Regions from separate parts of the Scandinavium manionii genome, predicted to be linked through region 3. Evidence: predicted binding sites of a transcription regulator. Region 3 holds the regulator's gene; each other region holds the start of a gene.
What was found. Region 3 encodes LexA, which represses DNA repair genes until DNA is damaged. Its sites were predicted from a motif close to TNCTGTATGTACATACAGNA; they were not measured.
Positions count from the first base shown of each region.

Region 1: the regulator LexA is predicted to act here: its motif matches at 2,907-2,926, upstream of MUU51_RS18370 (DNA translocase FtsK 4TM domain-containing protein).
Region 2: the regulator LexA is predicted to act here: its motif matches at 4,123-4,142, upstream of sulA (SOS-induced cell division inhibitor SulA).

Region 1 is NZ_JALIGC010000040.1:123,254-129,390, reverse strand. Features, by position in the region: gene cydD (heme ABC transporter permease/ATP-binding protein CydD) at 1-741, opposite strand, end outside; gene trxB (thioredoxin-disulfide reductase) at 857-1,825, opposite strand; gene lrp (leucine-responsive transcriptional regulator Lrp) at 2,375-2,869, shown strand; gene MUU51_RS18370 (DNA translocase FtsK 4TM domain-containing protein) at 2,989-6,137, shown strand, end outside.
Region 2 is NZ_JALIGC010000040.1:12,779-18,915, reverse strand. Features, by position in the region: gene MUU51_RS17870 (AAA family ATPase) at 1-1,492, opposite strand, end outside; gene matP (macrodomain Ter protein MatP) at 1,677-2,132, shown strand; gene ompA (porin OmpA) at 2,194-3,246, opposite strand; gene sulA (SOS-induced cell division inhibitor SulA) at 3,603-4,100, opposite strand; gene MUU51_RS17850 (TfoX/Sxy family DNA transformation protein) at 4,319-4,948, shown strand; gene yccS (YccS family putative transporter) at 4,929-6,137, opposite strand, start outside.
Region 3 is NZ_JALIGC010000038.1:524,646-530,782, reverse strand. Features, by position in the region: gene plsB (glycerol-3-phosphate 1-O-acyltransferase PlsB) at 1-1,900, opposite strand, end outside; gene MUU51_RS14370 (diacylglycerol kinase) at 2,030-2,398, shown strand; gene lexA (transcriptional repressor LexA) at 2,508-3,116, shown strand; gene dinF (MATE family efflux transporter DinF) at 3,255-4,574, shown strand; gene MUU51_RS14355 (CsbD family protein) at 4,722-4,931, shown strand; gene zur (zinc uptake transcriptional repressor Zur) at 5,008-5,529, opposite strand; gene MUU51_RS14345 (cupin domain-containing protein) at 5,642-6,130, shown strand.

The DNA of each region.
Region 1 (6,137 bases), on a different contig from region 3:
GAAAGCGAGTCGCAGAACTTCCATCGTGCGCTGGCGGAAACTTTCGGAAGCCTGACGAATATTGTCGGTTTCCGCTTCACCGCGTTCGAAAATACGTAAGGTGTCCATCCCGCGTAGGCGGTCGAGGAAATGGCCGCTCAGTCTTGCCAGTGCCTGGAAATTACGACGGTTGGCATCGGCAGCACCCATTCCAACCAGCGCCATAAACATCGGGATCAGCGGGGCGGTGCACAGCAGGATTAGCGCGGCAGCCCAGTTAGACGGGAAAATCGCGATAAGGATAAGCATCGGCACGGACGCAGCCAGCGCCATCTGTGGCAGATAACGAGCATAGTAATCATGCATGTCGTCGATTTGTTCAAGAATCAACGTTGCCCAACTGCCCGCCGGTTTACCCTGGATCCACGCCGGACCCGCTTGTTGTAGGCGGTCGAGTACCATTTTTCGGATCTCAAAACGAATATGCTGCCCGGCATGGAAACCCACCCGTTCTCGCAGCCAGACCACCCACGCGCGCAGGATAAAGACCAGAACCAGCATTACAAAAGGCAGCAGCAGCGCTTCCCGAGGAATGTTTTCCATAATCATGTGGTGCAGTATCTTGGCCAGAAGCCAGGCCTGGGCGATGATCAGCACTCCGCTGACCGCACCGAGCAGACGAGAAAGCATCAGCCATCGGCGGGAGAGAACGCTTTGCTGTTTTAACCAGCGGGTAAGCTCTTGTTGACGGGTTTTATTCATTGCGTGCTTAGCAGGTGTCTTATTTGAAATCATTAGGCAAGGCAATGTTACATCGGGGAAAAAATAAAGGCGACTTATCGTCGCCTTCTTTACCTTTGTTACTGACTTGTAAAGATTATTTGGTCTGATCGGCCAGACCGTCGAGATAACGCTCAGCGTCCAGCGCGGCCATACAGCCTGTGCCTGCGGAGGTGATCGCCTGACGATAAATGTGGTCCATCACGTCGCCTGCGGCAAACACGCCGGGAATACTGGTTTGCGTTGCGTTGCCATGAATGCCGGACTGGACTTTGATGTAGCCGTTTTCCAGCGCCAACTGGCCGTCAAAAATGCCGGTGTTCGGGCTGTGGCCGATAGCAACAAACAGGCCAGCTACTTCAAGGGACTCAATGTTGTCGCTGTTCTGAGTATCACGCAGACGCAGGCCGCTGACACCCATCTGATCGCCGGTCACTTCTTCCAACGTGCGATGGGTGTGAAGTACGATGTTGCCGCTTTCCACTTTATCCATCAGACGTTTGATCAGAATTTTCTCTGCGCGGAAGGTGTCACGGCGGTGAATCAGGTGCACTTCAGAGGCAATGTTTGCCAGATACAATGCTTCTTCAACTGCGGTGTTACCGCCGCCGATGACCGCGACTTTCTGATTGCGATAGAAGAAACCGTCGCAGGTGGCGCAGGCAGAAACACCGCGGCCTTTAAACGCTTCTTCTGATGGCAAGCCCAGATAACGGGCGGAGGCACCGGTTGCGATAATCAGCGCATCACAAGTGTATTCGCCGCTGTCACCGGTCAGACGGAACGGACGGTTCTGCAAATCCACTTTGTTGATGTGATCGAACAGGATTTCGGTTTCAAACTTAACCGCATGTTCATGCATACGTTCCATCAGCGCAGGCCCGGTCAAATCGCTCGGGTCGCCTGGCCAGTTTTCCACTTCTGTGGTGGTGGTCAACTGACCGCCTTTTTCCATCCCGGTAATCAGTACCGGTTGCAGGTTTGCGCGTGCAGCATAGACCGCAGCGGTGTAGCCGGCTGGTCCAGAACCAAGAATAAGCAGTTTACTGTGTTTGGTCGTGCCCATGAGATCCCCATAAATGTTGGCAGACAATGGGCGCGATTGTAGGGAATTTGCGGAAGTAATAAAAGGGTGCAGGAATTTTGTTAACGATATGTGTAATAGATTGCGTCAATGGATTGGTGGTTTTATCTACGCTTGCGATAACAAATTCTACTGCTATCGGGATGATTATAAGGAGATAACATGAGGAACGTCTCTGGGTGATTATGAATATCTGGCATGTTGTACTAAAAATCGATGTTTTGCTTTGACAATCCCCTGTGCTTTTGCGAAAACAATGAAGGGAGAAAAAACAGCGTTTACCGTGTGGTGAATTTTCATGCACGTAAATGCCATTTTTAACCGGGTCAGCATCATCGGCGCATGGCGTGGACAGACGCCATTCGAGATGACGGTGGCTGCCGACAGGCAACGGCTTCTCAACACGTACCCTTGGGTTATGCGTTACATCTGGTGACAGATTTTTTACGCAGACGACGGGCACAGGCTCTGAACAGTGAAGTGCACAGGGTCCAGACAGGAGTAGGGAAGGAATACAGAGAGACAATAATAATGGTAGATAGCAAGAAGCGCCCAGGCAAAGATCTCGACCGCATCGATCGTAACATTTTGAACGAATTGCAAAAGGATGGGCGAATTTCCAACGTCGAGCTTTCTAAACGAGTGGGACTTTCTCCGACACCTTGCCTTGAGCGCGTACGTCGGCTGGAAAGACAAGGGTTTATTCAGGGCTATACTGCGCTGCTGAACCCACATTATCTGGATGCATCGCTGCTGGTTTTTGTTGAGATAACTCTGAATCGTGGCGCCCCGGATGTGTTTGAACAATTTAACTCCGCTGTGCAAAAACTTGAAGAAATTCAAGAGTGTCACTTGGTCTCCGGTGATTTCGACTATCTGTTGAAAACCCGCGTGCCTGACATGTCAGCGTACCGTAAGCTGTTAGGCGAAACCCTGCTGCGCCTGCCAGGCGTAAATGACACCCGTACCTACGTGGTTATGGAAGAGGTCAAGCAGAGTAATCGTCTGGTAATTAAGACACGCTAAACGGAACAGGTGCAAAATCAACGTAAGTTGATTACACTCCTGTTAATCCATACAGCAACAGTGCCGGGGAGACCCGGCGCTGTTGTCCGTTTTAGCATCAAGGACCTGGAGTGCCTTTCTTGAGCCAGGAATACACTGAAGAAAAAGAAGTAACGATTAACAGATTAAGCAGCGGGCGCCGTCTTCTTGAAGCGTTCCTGATCCTCTGTTCCCTTTTTGCCATCTGGCTGATGGCAGCACTACTTAGCTTTAATCCTTCCGATCCCAGTTGGTCACAAACCGCCTGGCACGAACCGATACATAATCTTGGCGGAATGCCGGGTGCATGGCTTGCGGATACGCTGTTTTTCATTTTTGGCGTAATGGCGTACACCTTGCCTGTGATGATTATCGGTGCCTGCTGGTTCGCGTATAAGCATCGCGCGAGTGACGAATACGTTGATTATTTTGCAGTGGCGCTACGTCTGATTGGCGTCCTGGCGATGATCCTCACCCTGTGTGGGCTTGCCGCGATCAACGCAGATGACATCTGGTACTTTGCCTCGGGCGGGGTTATCGGCAGCCTGCTCAGCACCGCATTGCAACCCATGCTGCACAGCAGCGGCGGTACGCTGGCCTTGCTTTGCATTTGGGCTGCAGGACTGACGCTGTTCACCGGCTGGTCCTGGGTTAGCATTGCCGAGAAAATCGGTAACTGGATCCTCAATATTCTGACCTTCGCCAGCAACCGTACCCGTCGCGACGATTCGTGGATTGACGACGAAGAATACGAAGATGACGAAGACGATCATGACGTCGCACCGAAGAGAGAAGGGCGCCGCGCCCGTATTCTGCGCGGTGCACTGGCGCGTCGCCAGCGCATTGCCGATAAGTTTAGCAACCCGATGGGTCGCAAAACGGACGCTGCGTTGTTCTCCGGTCGCCGAATGGATGAAGACGAAACCGAAGTTCAATACAGCGCCCGTGGTCAAGCCGCAGATGCCGATGATGTATTGTTCTCAGGCAATAGCGCAACGCGCCAGCCTGATGTCGATGATGTTCTTTTCTCCGGCAACAGCGCGACCCGCCCGGCAGCCTGGGATGAAAACGATCCGCTGATGAACGGTCACTCCATCGCCGAACCGGTTGCCGCAGCAGCTGCTGCAATGGCGACCACTCAGGCTTGGGCAGAACCGGCATCAGCCGCGATGGCTGCACCTTCCGTTCCCGGCGGGGAAATGGCCGCGCCGAGTGTGGAATGGCAGGCCGTTCCAGCCCCGCAAACGCCAGATCCGGTTATTGCTCCGTCTCCGGACAATTGGCCGCCGCAGGCACCTGTCGCGAAACCAGAATATGTTCAACCAGAAGCCTTCCGTCATCAGCCTTCTATCGAAGAATTGTGGCAGGATCCGGAGCCAGTGCAGCAGTACGCGCAGCCTGAGCAGCCGTGGCAGCAACCTGAAACCGAGTATCGCGCCCAGCCTGAATATATTCCGCCTGTAGAGCACACTCCGCAGCTGCCAGAAGTGGCGCCGGAACCGGAAGAAGACATTAAACCGCAGCGCCCACCACTCTACTATTTTGAAGAAGTGGAAGAGAAGCGTGCGCGTGAACGTGAACAACTTGCCGCGTGGTATCAGCCAACGCCGGAACCGGCGACCGTGAAACCAACGACGCCAATGCCAACCATGCCAGCGCCGTCTGCATCGATTGTCGATCCACTGGCCGCGGTTGCCCCAGCTGCTGCTTCCGTAGCGGCAAGCGTTCATCAGGCAACCGGTGCTGCTGCCGCTGCAGCGACAGCCGCGTCGGCTGCTCAGTTGTTCAGCCCGGCAGATGCGCCGCGTCCGCAGGTTAAAGCAGGCATTGGTCCGCAGCTTCCACGTCCAAATCCTGTGCGTGTACCAACGCGTCGTGAACTTGCCTCGGCCTCTTTTGGTATCAAAATACCGTCACAGCGCCCGGCTGAAGAACTGTCTGACGAGCTGATGGGCGATGAAGACGCCGATGAGCTGCATCAGGACGAGCTGGCTCGCCAGTTTGCTGCCACCCAGCAGCAGCGTTATGGCGAGGAATACGAAGACAACAGCTACGATGAGACGCAGGAAGATGAAGACGCTGCCGCAGAAGCCGAACTGGCACGCCAGTTTGCCGCCACACAGCAGCAACGTTATTCCAGCGAACAGCCGCAGGGTGCGAATCCGTTCTCACCTACGGACTATGAATTCTCACCGATGAAAACGCTGGTCGATGATACGCCGAAAGCGCCATTGTTTACGCCGAGTGCCGCGCCGGAACAGCCACAACAGGCTTATCAGCAACCTCAACAAATGGCACCGCAGGCTCAGGCATATCAACAACCGCAGCAGGCTCAGTCATATCAACAACCGCCGCAGGCTCCTCAGGCGCAACCCGCCTACCAGCAGCCTCAGCAACAGCCGGTGCCTCAGCCGCAGGAAAGCCTGATTCACCCGCTGCTGATGCGTAACGGTGACGATCGTCCGTTGCAAAAGCCGACTACGCCATTACCGTCGCTGGATCTATTGACTCAGCCGCCGAGTGAAATCGAACCGGTTGATACCTTCGCACTGGAGCAAACTGCGCGCCTTGTAGAAACACGTCTGGCCGATTTCCGCATCAAGGCTGACGTCGTGAACTATTCACCGGGTCCGGTCATTACTCGTTTCGAGTTGAATCTGGCGCCGGGCGTAAAAGCCGCACGTATTTCGAACCTCTCTCGTGACCTGGCGCGTTCGTTGTCGACCGTTGCAGTACGTGTGGTTGAGGTTATTCCAGGCAAACCGTATGTGGGTCTGGAACTGCCAAACAAAAAACGTCAAACCGTTTACCTGCGTGAAGTGCTGGACTGCGCGAAATTCCGTGATAGCCCATCGCCGCTGACTATCGTACTTGGGAAAGACATTGCCGGTGAGCCGGTGATTGCTGACCTGGCGAAAATGCCTCACTTGTTGGTGGCCGGTACGACCGGTTCCGGTAAGTCTGTCGGTGTGAACGCCATGATCCTCAGCATGCTCTACAAGGCAACGCCGGAAGACGTGCGCTTCATCATGATCGACCCGAAAATGCTGGAGCTCTCGGTGTATGAAGGTATTCCGCATCTGCTGACGGAAGTTGTGACGGATATGAAGGATGCTGCCAACGCTCTGCGCTGGAGCGTCAATGAAATGGAACGTCGTTACAAGCTGATGTCAGCGCTCGGTGTGCGTAATCTTGCGGGTTATAACGAGAAGATTGCTCAGGCTGCGCAGATGGGCCGTCCGATCCCGGA
Region 2 (6,137 bases), on a different contig from region 3:
GTTTCCCGGTCAGGCCGCGTTGCTGACAGATAGCGAAGAAACCTTCAATTTTTTCATTGAGACCGCCTACCGGTTGCGCACGACCAAACTGGTCAACGGACCCAGTGATGGCCAGGCTCTGATTGACAGGCACGTTCGACAGGGCGCTTATCAGGGCACATAGCTCGGCCATTGATGCGCTGTCTCCGTCGACTTCGCTGTACGACTGCTCGAAGGTGAGAGACGCTGAGAAAGGGATCTGTTGGTCAAGGCCCAGTTCAGCCATCAAAAACGCCTGCATAATCATCATGCCTTTTGCATGGATGTTACCGCCGAGTTCTGCTTTGCGTTCGATATCCGTGAACTCACCGTCACCAATGTGAACTACACAGCTGATACGCGAAGGTTCACCGAAGGCGCGCGGGTGGCCCGGGAATTCGACCACAGACAGGGCGTTAATCTGGCCTATCTGTTCGCCTTCCGTTTCGATAAGGATCTGTTCAAGCAGAATTTCATCCTGCATGCGCTCTGCCAGATAGCCTTCACGCCACTGGCGTTGAACCAGCATGGTGGTCAGCTGTTCTGCGCTAAAACGTTCACCTTCACAGAAGGCAGCGGCTTCACGCAGCTGGCGACCAATCCACAACGGGCACAGCGGCAGAGCCTGCTGGTCACCGGTGTAGCGCGCACCTTCCTGAATGAGAAGCGGCCAGGCGTCGGTATCAGGGCCTGGTAAATTCAGACCGCGTGCAATATGCCACACCCACTGACACCAGAGTTTCTGCGAGTCTTCATCAACGACCTGCAGATTGTCTTCATATTCACTGTAGATGGCTTTTTCACACAGTTCCGGCTCCATGTCCTGGAAATCGGCCAGTGATTCACGCTCACCGACCAGCATCACCTTCAGCGACAGCGGCATAGAAGGAATACTGACGGGCAGGGGACGGGCATCGTCAAAGGTCAGCCAGTCAAAACGCTGATGGGAGACGATATTTTTCAGACGCATCCACAGCAGCGGCTGAGAAAGCAGGCTGCGTAAAGAGAGGATTAAAACGCCGCCGTTAGCCTGGTGCACGAGACCCGGCTGGAGGCTGATTTCACCATTGAACTGACGAACACAGCCAAACAGTTGTTCGGCTTCAACCCAATCAGCCTGAATTACTGGCCTCTGGCTTGAGAAATTGTCTTCGGGCGTGGTGGCCTCAGTCAGAGTAACCTGATTGCCGTTGATCGTGTAACGGACACCACAGAGCGGCTGCGTATCGTCGCGACGTTCTCGAGTGGCATCGGTCAGTAACTGTAGATACTCAGGTTCTTCCGGGGCTTTCACCAACAGGAAGTCAGATATGGCCTGAGGATAGAGGAATTGATCCAGCGCGTAGTGCAGACGTGCCTGCAGTTCGCCGGGTAAGGAATCGGTTTCGGTTGCCAAATCAGGCTGGGCAAACAGCGTCTGATAAGCCTCAAGATCGGGGGCTAAATCGCGCCGTGAAAGTTTTGTAATCGTCAAAGTCGCTGTTTTTTAGTCAGATGTAAAGCGGGTGATTATACCTCAAGGCGACACTCAGCACACGGGGATTAGCGGGCAACTTTCTGAAGGATAATAGCCTCACTCGCTCAGGGCGATTTCTTCTCAGCACATCAGCAAAAACCTGTTATCCTGAAATGAGTTACACGGTCACATTGAGATCGCAATGAAATATCAACAACTGGAAAACCTTGAAAGCGGCTGGAAATGGAAGTACCTGGTTAAAAAGCACCGGGAAGGTGAGTTGATCACCCGCTACATTGAGGCCAGCGCTGCACAAGACGCGGTAGATACCTTGCTGACGCTCGAAAACGAACCTGTACAGGTCAACGACTGGATTGAGCAGCACATGAATCCGGCACTGTTTAATCGTATGAAGCAAACGATTCGAGCGCGACGTAAACGTCACTTCAACGCCGAGCATCAGCATACTCGCAAGAAGTCTATCGACCTGGAGTTTATCGTCTGGCAACGCCTGGCGGGTCTGGCACATCGCCGGGCTAAGACCCTGTCGGAGACGATAGTGCAGCTAATTGAAGATGCGGAAAACAAAGAGAAGTACGCGAGCAAGATGACAACGCTCAAACAAGATTTGCAGGCGTTGCTAGGGAAAGAGAAGTAACCCACCTGAATTCAGAATAAAAAAAAACCCCGCGATGCGGGGTTTTTTATTAGACGATAACTTAAGCCTGCGGCTGAGTTACAACGTCTTTGCTACCTTTAACTTCGATCTCTACGCGACGATCTGGAGCCAGGCAATCGATCAGTGCAGCGCGAGCTTTCACGTTGTCACAGGTGTTGCCGGTAACTGGGTTAGATTCGCCCATACCACGTGGGGAGATCTTGTTAGCCGGGATACCTTTAGATACGAGGTAATCGACAACAGACTGTGCACGCTGCTCAGACAGTTTCTGGTTGTAGGAATCAGAACCGATACGGTCGGTGAAGCCCAGAACCACTACTGAACCGTCTTTAGGATCCAGGTTGCTCAGCTGGGAGTACAGCTGATCCAGTGCCTGCTGACCTTCTGGTTTCAGAGTCGCTTTGTTGAAGTTGAACAGAACGTCAGACTTCAGGGTGAAGTGCTTGGTCTGTACTTCTGGAGCTGGAGCTGGAGCCGGAGCTACAACTGGAGCAACATCGTCCTGGCCGAAGCGGTAAGAAACACCAACGCTCAGCATGCCGTTATCAGGACGAACACCTACGGTGCCTGCGTCGCCGATGTTGTTAACCCACTGGTATTCCAGACGGGTAGCGATGTCACGGGTCACTGCCCACTCAACGCCGCCAGCGAATACTGGGGAAACGCCGGTGTCGTGGTTGTCGCTGGTTTGGTTGTTGCTGGAGTCAGCGCGCCATACCATGCCGCCCAGACGGGTATAAACGTCCAGATCGTCGGTTACCGGGTAACCCAGTTTAGCAGTCAGCTGAACGCCTTGAGCTTTGAATGCGCCGTTAACCTGGTCGCCTTTATAAGGCATACGGCCCAGCCAGTCATAACCCATTTCGAAACCAACATACGGGTTTACCTGGTAACCACCGAACGCACCTGCGCCGAGCTGGCTGTCGTGGGTTGGACCGTTGTTGTTCAGGGAGCTGTCATACCAGCCAGTATCATGGAACTGAGACCAGCCCAATTTACCACCAGCATACCAGGTGTTATCTTTCGGTGCGGCTTGCGCTACAGTAGCGAAGCCTGCCAGTGCCACTGCAATCGCGATAGCTGTCTTTTTCATTTTTTGCGCCTCGTTATCATCCAAAAATCGCCATGAATATCCATTTAGAAGTTCACGGTTAAATCCTTCACCGGGGGCGGAGCCTAATTCAGTAACTACGCCGTAATCTGTGGCTTAAGCCGATCACCCCTGGCGATGTAAAGTCTACAACGTACTTGAAAACTTACAAGTGTGAACTCTGTCAGGCATATGAAAAAAAAAGAGTTGTGTACACAATATTTAACATTTATGTTGAATTTTTGGGCCGAACAAAATGCTGAGAACCGCACCAGACAAGCATTTTCCTAAATTAACCCGCAAAAAATAGCGGGTTATAGACAGGGTAAAAAAAATGCTAGGAATAATCCTATTTTTACTCAATGATACAAATTAGAGTGAATTTTAAGGCCAGAAAACTGTCTCGTGGGCAGGGAAGTGGTTCTGACAGGACGCATAATAAAGCCCATTGCGTTACCTTCTTCGGCCGCAATCGTGAGTCGATGATGTTCATCTTCGCTCAACTCTTCGGTAACCCAGCCAATAACAACACTATAGTTCCCGGTACGAAGTGCGCGAATCATAGATTCAAGCGTCATTTCTGGCAACATTTGGCTAACTTGCATAACTTTAGACAGCGGAAGGCCCGATGCCTGAACCCACTGGCGACTCAGTTTCTGCTGCGGCGTGAGCCACAATTGCCAGCGATCTTGCTGGCCAAGCTGTTGTAAAAGGGGTAACAGCAGCAGTTGAGTCATCATCGGCTGATCCTCACGATAAAGCACTTCGCTGATAAGCCCAGTAGAACTGTGCTGTGGATGGTCGACTGCAGTTGCAGAAACCATTGATGTGCGATTTGCATAACCTGAAGTGTACATAGTGAATCCCGCCTTGTGGGTGTACTGTATGAATGTACAGTATACCTGGTCAGACGAAAGATCAACTTCATTTTCTGAAAGCTCCTCGCAAATATTGCACAGAATAGGACCTCTGGATAAGAACCTCTTGCCCCCGTAATTGAACTTCCTTATGTTCTTCATTAACGGATCCGCTATCAAAACCCTTTCATATAACTGCATGATTACAGGACAGAATCATGGGAAAAATATCAATTAAAAGGATCTATCAGTGTGAAGAATGTTTGTCATCTCTGGGGAAAATTCATCACCGCGCATTATTTGGGGGATATAGCCTTTCCATTGATGACACCGTCTTCGCCATGGTGGCTCATGGAGAGCTTTACCTCCGGGTGTGTGAACAAAGTGCGACCTATAATGTGGCAACGCCACAGCGGTTGTTGACGCTTGTTAAGCGTGGCCGTCCAATATCGCTGAATTACTATTGGGTCGACGAAAACCTTTGGCAGGATCAGACTCTGTTATTGAACATGTCTGCGTTGTCACTCCGTGGAGCGCAAAACGAGAAGAAGCGTCGAAGCGACCCACAGCGAATGCGTAACCTGCCCAATATCAGCTTTCAACTGGAACTACTGCTGACAGAGGCGGGGATTCACGACCTGGACACGTTACAAAAGTTGGGTGCGGCGGCGGCGTGGTATCGACTGCGTACTATGCGGAAGGATTTAAGTATCAATGTGCTGTTCGCACTGGAGGGGGCCATAACAGGAATACATGCGGCCATCATACCGTTGCACCGCCGTCAGCATCTCCTTGAGTGGGCAGAGACGCTGACGGGGAAAAAGAAGGCTATGCCCGAAGAGGGGTAACCTTCTGCTGCAGGTGACAAAATTCCGGCAACAGGCTTACCATTAATCCAATCTGCTGGAGGACTAGCGGGGCTTTATTTTCTGAACCGGGGTCGAGGTGATGGATCCGTTCCATTAAGCCCGCCAGTGCCTTCTGCACGCGTTTTTCATCCGACGGTGAATGATGAAACGCGTCGTCAACATAACAAACTGCATCATCCAGCAACGCCAGGATATCAGGGTTGGTTAACCGCTCCCGATGTGCACCAAGCGCAGAAATATAGCTGGTAAAGGTATGATTCAGGCAAAGCAGTCGGAAGGCCGTTTCCCGCATTTCCGCCGTCATGCGGGGCTCGGTAGACATGTTCGAGACCACGGACGCCAGTTCCGCATCGCGATTGTGCGCATCGCGGCGGGCAATGCGGTAGGGCAGGCGGTTATCACGGCCCTGATGATATTGCTCCAGAATCGCATCCAGATAGCGGCAGTTCGCATCAACAGCCCTCGCCATTACTGTCGGCAGATTACGGAATTTCCAGTCAGGCCAGATAAAGGTGACCGCCGCCCACGCGATGGCACAGCCGATAAGCGTATCAATAATGCGTGGCAGGGCGACTTCAAACCCTTCCCCAAGCAGATTGAAACACAGCAGTACCAGCAGAGTAATGAACATCGTTGCATGGGCGTACTGAATATTTCGGAAGGCGAAGAACAGCACACCGGTGAGCACTATCAGTAACAGCTGCCCTTCAATTGACGGCACCAGCAGCAGCACCGGCAGGCCGATGGCCACGCCTATCAGCGTGCCGATAACACGAAGCGCCAGCCGGTGGCGCGTTGCATTATAGTTCGGCTGGCAGACGAACAGGCTGGTGAGCAGGATCCAGTAGCCATGATTCATCCCGGTGAACTGTATAAACGCATAGCCCGCACAGAGAACCAGCGACATCCTGACCGCATGGCGGAACAGGGCTGACTCGGCGGAAAAGTTACGGCTCAGTCGCAGCCAGACATCGCTGAACCCGTGCAGTCGGTCATCGGCCAGCTGCGTTTCGGTCTCGCTCTGCGGCATGGCTAATTGCTGTTCCGACTCAATGGTCGCTAGCTGCGCGTCAATGGCGTGAAGGTTATTGAGCAGAAACCCCAGCGCTTTCATCTGCTCTTTATCGGCCCCGCTGGCGCTGACTCTCTCGAGTGCTGCACTCAGATG
Region 3 (6,137 bases):
AGATAGTGCGATGCTGCGTAACGATGGCCGCCAGCAGGGACGGGATCATCAGCATGTGGGTGATGTTGTTGCGATAGTAAGTCATCAGCACTGCCTGCTCGCGCGGCAGAATGATGATATCGCCGATGGTGTCTTTCTCGACTTCGAACTTGTTCATCTGCAACGCGTGGTCAATCAGCGCGCTGGCAGTGACCGACGGCACCGTGGCATCTGCTGCGTACGGCACATTGCGCATCAGCTGCAGATAGCAATCCAACTGTTCGGTCAGCTGCTCGCGAGTCAGAGAACGTTGGCGCGACGCCAGCAGCGCAGTCACACACAGGTTCATGGCGTTAGCCGCGCCCGCGTTGTTAATACGCACCATCAGATCATCGGCGATGTTATTCACCGTTGGCGTCAGCCATGCCGGGCGAATGGATTCAATCGGATCGATTGATTCACGCCATTCCGGCACGTGCTGGTTCAGGTAGGTCATCAGCGGCAACGGTTCGCCAAAGTTGACGTAACCCTGGCCGAGATTGCGCAGCTTGCTTAACCCGCGCAGCATCTGCGGCAGGCTCTCTTTCTCTTTAGTCGCACCACGCAGTTCTTTCGCGTAAGTTCCCACTTCCATCACATGCTCATAGCCGATGTAGATCGGTACGAGGGTGATAGGTCGGGTGCCGCCGCGCAGCATTGCCTGAATGGTCATCGACAGGGTGCCGGTTTTCGGGTCCAGCAGACGACCGGTACGGGAACGCCCGCCTTCCACGAAGTATTCTACGGAGTAACCACGGCTGAACAGCTCGCCGAGGTATTCACGGAACACAGTGGAATAGAGCTTGTTGCCCTTGAAGGTACGACGGATAAAGAACGCGCCCAGACGACGGAAAATCGGGCCGGCTGGCCAGAAGTTCAGGTTGATGCCCGCGGCGATATGCGGCGGCACCAGCCCCTGGTGATAGAGCACGTAGGACAGCAGCATGTAGTCCATGTGACTGCGGTGGCAGGGCACATACACAATTTCATGGCCATCGTGAGCCAGCTGGCGCACGCGCTCGGCGTTATTCACGTTGATCCCCTGGTACAAACGGTTCCAGGTGAAGCCCAGCACGCGGTCAGTGAGGCGAATCATTTCGTAAGAGAAGTTGGCGGCAATCTCTTCCATCAGGGCGACGGCGTTTTGCTGCGCTTTCTCATGGGAAATTTTCTTGCTGCGCGCTTCGTCTTCTACCGCGCGGGCAATCGCTTTGGACGCCAGCAGCTTGTTAAACAAGTCCTGACGTGCAGGTAGGCGTGGGCCTACGGCCGCCAGACGCTGACGGGCAAAGTGCGTTCGTGCCACACGGGCCAGCTTCTGTGCGATAATTTTGTCGGTGCCGTGCTCGGTGGCCATGCGGCGCAGCGAAACGGACGGTGAGAAACGCACGAAGCTGTCGCGACCGAGCCAGGTCACGGCAAAGAATTTCTGGAAGCCATTCATCATGCGCAGCGGCGGGTTGACTTCGCCTTTTTCGCGGCCCGGAGAGCGTCCAAACATCACGGACACCGGCACCATCTGCACATCAAGTTCTGGATTGCTGCGATGCAAATCCAGATAATTGTGGAACAGCTTGATAGACTCTTCTTTCGGCGTGTAATACGTAAACGCACGCGGCCCGCCGTGAATGAACACGTAACGCGGCAGCTCGGTGCCGTCGATTTCGAGCGGCTCAAGCGGGTCCGGAAGACCGTGCGCCAGACATTGGGCGCGTAAAGTCAGCAGATCTGCCTTCGAGTTATACGGCAGAACGTACATAATAGGGCGTGAGGTATCGAGTCCAAGTTCCTCAGCAGGATTTGCCGGGATAGACTTACTTTTTACCAGCACGCTTAATGGTAAATTCAGTAATTTGTAGTAAATTCGTGGCCAGCCAGACATAAACGATGTAAAGCCTCTGGTTAATCATGCAAATGCGCCGCAAGGATAACAGAAAGTGCACAGAATATCTGTTCTACCGCGTCAGGCGCGCAGTGACATTGATGCTAAATAATGTAAAAGGTTCTTTTGATGGCAAATGATACCACCGGGTTAACCCGAATCTTCAAAGCAGCAGGCTACTCCTGGAAAGGTTTTCGTGCCGCATGGCAAAACGAAGCCGCGTTCCGCCAGGAAGGCGTTGCCGCCGTTATCGCCATCATTCTCGCCTGTTGGTTAGATGTGGATGCCATCACCCGAGTGTTACTGATTGGCTCAGTGCTTCTGGTGATGATAGTGGAAATTATCAACAGTGCGATTGAAGCGGTGGTTGACCGCATTGGGACGGAACGCCACGAACTGTCAGGTCGTGCAAAAGATATGGGTTCCGCCGCGGTGTTTCTGGCAATTGGTGTCGCCTTACTCACCTGGGTAACGCTGTTGTGGTCGCATTATCGATAACACCCGCAGAATTACGCAAACGTCTGGTTTTTTGTGCGTTTTGCGGTTCCAAATTCGCCATTAACTGTATATACTCACAGCATAACTGTATATGCACCCAGGGGGCGGAATGAAAGCGTTAACGACCAGGCAGCAAGAGGTGTTCGATCTTATCCGGGATCACATCAGCCAGACGGGCATGCCGCCAACGCGTGCGGAAATCGCGCAGCGCTTGGGGTTCCGTTCCCCGAACGCGGCTGAAGAGCACTTGAAAGCGCTGGCACGTAAAGGCGTTCTTGAGATTGTTTCCGGTGCCTCTCGTGGCATTCGTCTTCTGGTAGAAGAAGAAACCGGTATCCCGCTGATCGGGCGTGTTGCGGCGGGTGAACCCCTGCTGGCACAGCAGCATATCGAAGGCCACTACCAGGTTGACCCGGCGATGTTCAAGCCGAGCGCCGATTTCCTGCTGCGCGTCAGCGGAATGTCGATGCGTGATATCGGTATTCTCGACGGGGATTTGCTCGCGGTTCATAAAACGCAGGATGTGCGTAATGGTCAGGTCGTTGTCGCCCGTATCGACGATGAAGTGACGGTTAAGCGCCTGAAAAAGCAGGGCAGCACCGTTGAACTGTTGCCTGAAAATAGCGAGTTTTCTCCGATTGTGGTCGATCTGCGTCAGCAGAGCTTCTCCATCGAAGGGCTGGCGGTTGGCGTTATTCGCAACGGCGAGTGGCTGTAATTAGCTTTAGACACCCTCAATAATTCACGTTGCGTTCAGGCATACATCGCCAGAACATCAGCACGTAAGTTTTGACGGGAAGAGTGGCGCTATTCTGGCGTCACTTCGTTTTACCCATTCACAATCACAGGTTTTCTCATGTCGCTCTTCACCACTGCAGACAAGGCATTGTGGCGTCTCGCGCTGCCGATGATTTTCTCAAATATCACCGTGCCGCTGTTGGGTCTGGTGGATACGGCGGTCATCGGTCATCTTGATAGTCCTGTTTATCTCGGCGGCGTGGCGATCGGTTCCATGGCGACCAGTTTCCTGTTCATGCTGTTGTTGTTCCTGCGCATGAGCACCACCGGCCTCACCGCACAGGCCTACGGCGCTCAAGACCCTGTACGTCTGGCTCGCGCGCTGGTACAGCCTCTGCTGCTGGCGCTGGGGGCGGGCCTGGTGATTGTTGTGTTCCGCACCCCTCTGATTGACCTGGCGCTGCACATTGTCGGCGGCAGCGATGCCGTACTGGAACAGGCGCGGCGTTTCCTCGAAATCCGTTGGTTAAGTGCCCCTGCGTCCCTGGCAAACCTGGTTCTGCTCGGCTGGCTGCTCGGCGTGCAATACGCGCGCGCGCCGGTGATTTTGCTGGTGGTCGGCAACGTCTTAAACATCGTGCTCGATTTATGGCTGGTGATGGGCCTGCACATGAACGTGCAGGGCGCAGCGTTGGCGACAGCGTGTTCCGAATACGCGACCTTTTTCATTGGCTTGCTGATGGTACGGCGCGTGCTGCACCTGCGCGGTATATCGCTGGATATGCTCAAAGAGGCCTGGCGAGGCAATATCCGCCGCCTGCTGGCGTTGAACCGCGACATCATGCTGCGCTCGCTACTCCTGCAACTCTGTTTTGGTGCACTCACAGTATTTGGCGCACGGCTGGGCAGCGATATCGTCGCCGTGAACGCGGTACTGATGACAATGCTCACCTTCACCGCCTACGCCCTGGATGGTTTCGCCTATGCGGTGGAAGCACATTCCGGCCAGGCTTACGGCGCGCGGGATGACAGCCAGCTATTGGACGTCTGGAAAGCGGCCTGTCGTCAGTCCGGAATTGTTGCTCTGGCCTTTGCGCTGATTTATTGCTTGGCGGGGGAACACATTGTCGCGATGCTGACGTCGATAACCCAACTGCGCGAGCTGGCCGATCGCTACGTCATCTGGCAGGTGGTTTTACCGGTGATCGGCGTGTGGTGTTATCTGCTCGACGGGATGTTTATCGGCGCAACGCGCGGGGCGGAAATGCGTAACAGCATGGCGGTGGCGGCCGCCGGTTTTGCTCTCACGCTGCTGACGGTGCCGGTGTTAGGTAACCACGGATTGTGGTTGGCGCTGGCGGTGTTCCTGGCGCTGCGCGGGCTGTCTCTGGCGTGGATTTGGCGGCGTCACTGGCAGCAAGGAACGTGGTTTTCGTAACGGCTTAATTTCACCTGGTGGTTAAAGATTCTGAATAATCCCCGGATGGCGAAATGCTTACCTATACTCTTTATCACGTCCAGCAGAAAACGGTGTAACGGACGATGTATTTTCACTCTGCACCACCGAACTGATGAGGAATAGATCATGAATAAAGACGAAGTCGGCGGCAACTGGAAACAGCTGAAAGGTAAAGTGAAAGAGAAATGGGGTAAGCTCACCGATGATGATTTTACGGTTATCGAAGGTAAGCGTGACCAGCTGGTCGGGAAAATCCAGGAACGTTACGGTTATGCGAAAGATCAGGCCGAGAACGAAGTGAAAGACTGGGAAACCCGCAACGATTACCGCTGGTAATCAAACGCACTAGCCGTGCGTACCAGGAAGTACAACCCTCGGGGCGGCTTAAGGCCGCCCACTCTTTTTCTGGGGCTTACTTCTGACCAGGTTTTCGTTTGATTTGAATCGTATGGTCATGACCGCAGCAGTCCTGCGTGCGGCAAGCTTCCACTTCGACACATCCTGAGCACAGCCCATGCGCCTCAATCACATTATGACGCAGCGCAAACCCCATGCGGGCTGCCAGCGTATGCATAATGTCTTCCACCCCGTCAGCCGCTTCTTCCTTCACCACGCCACAGCGATCGCAAATAAACATCGCCGACGTATGCGACGGTTTATCAAACAGATGGCACAGCACGTAGCTATTGGTCGATTCCACCTTATGCACAAACCCTTGCTCGAGTAAAAACTCCAGCGCGCGATAAACGGTGGGCGGTTTCGCCTGCGGCTCACTGACTTTCAGCAGGTCCAGCAGGTCGTACGCGCTGATGGCGCCCTGTTGCAACGTCATCAGGCGTAACACTTCGAGGCGTTGCGGTGTCAGACGAACGCCACGTTGTGCGCAAAGCCTTTCGGCCTGCACGAGCATGTCTTGTGGAGTAGTCTGGTCCATAGGCGCCTCGAATCGGGTGTAAAGTAAACGCCTACTTTATCATGTTATGGCCGAAACGCCGATAACCTGCAGGGTATGCTATACCTGACGCATCACTACCTGAGGGAACACCATGAAAAGACCAGACTGTATTCGACACTGGCGCGAGCTGGAAGAGCCTGATAACGCCGGTTATCCCGATAGCAAAGAGCTGTTTTCCGTTGGCGCGCCGTTGGCCCGCAAGTTGGGCCTGATGCGTCTCGGCATTCACCATGAGCGTCTTTCACCTGGCAGACGCACCTCCTATCCCCACGCCGAAAGCGATGAAGAAGAGTTTATCTACGTGATTGAAGGCCGCCCTCAGGCGTGGATCAACGGCTACCTCTGGCAGCTGGAACCGGGCGACAGCGTGGGATTCCCGTCAGGCACTGGTGTCTGCCACACCTTCATCAATAATACTGAGGAAGAGGTGGAGTTACTGGTCGTCGGTGAAGTGAATAAAAAACACAACCGGATATATTATCCGCTAAATCCCGAGTACGCCGCGACCCGCCAGGACCGATGGGTGGACCATCCACCACAGTTTTTTGGTCCACACGACGGGAAACCTTCACGGAAATAACAATCTC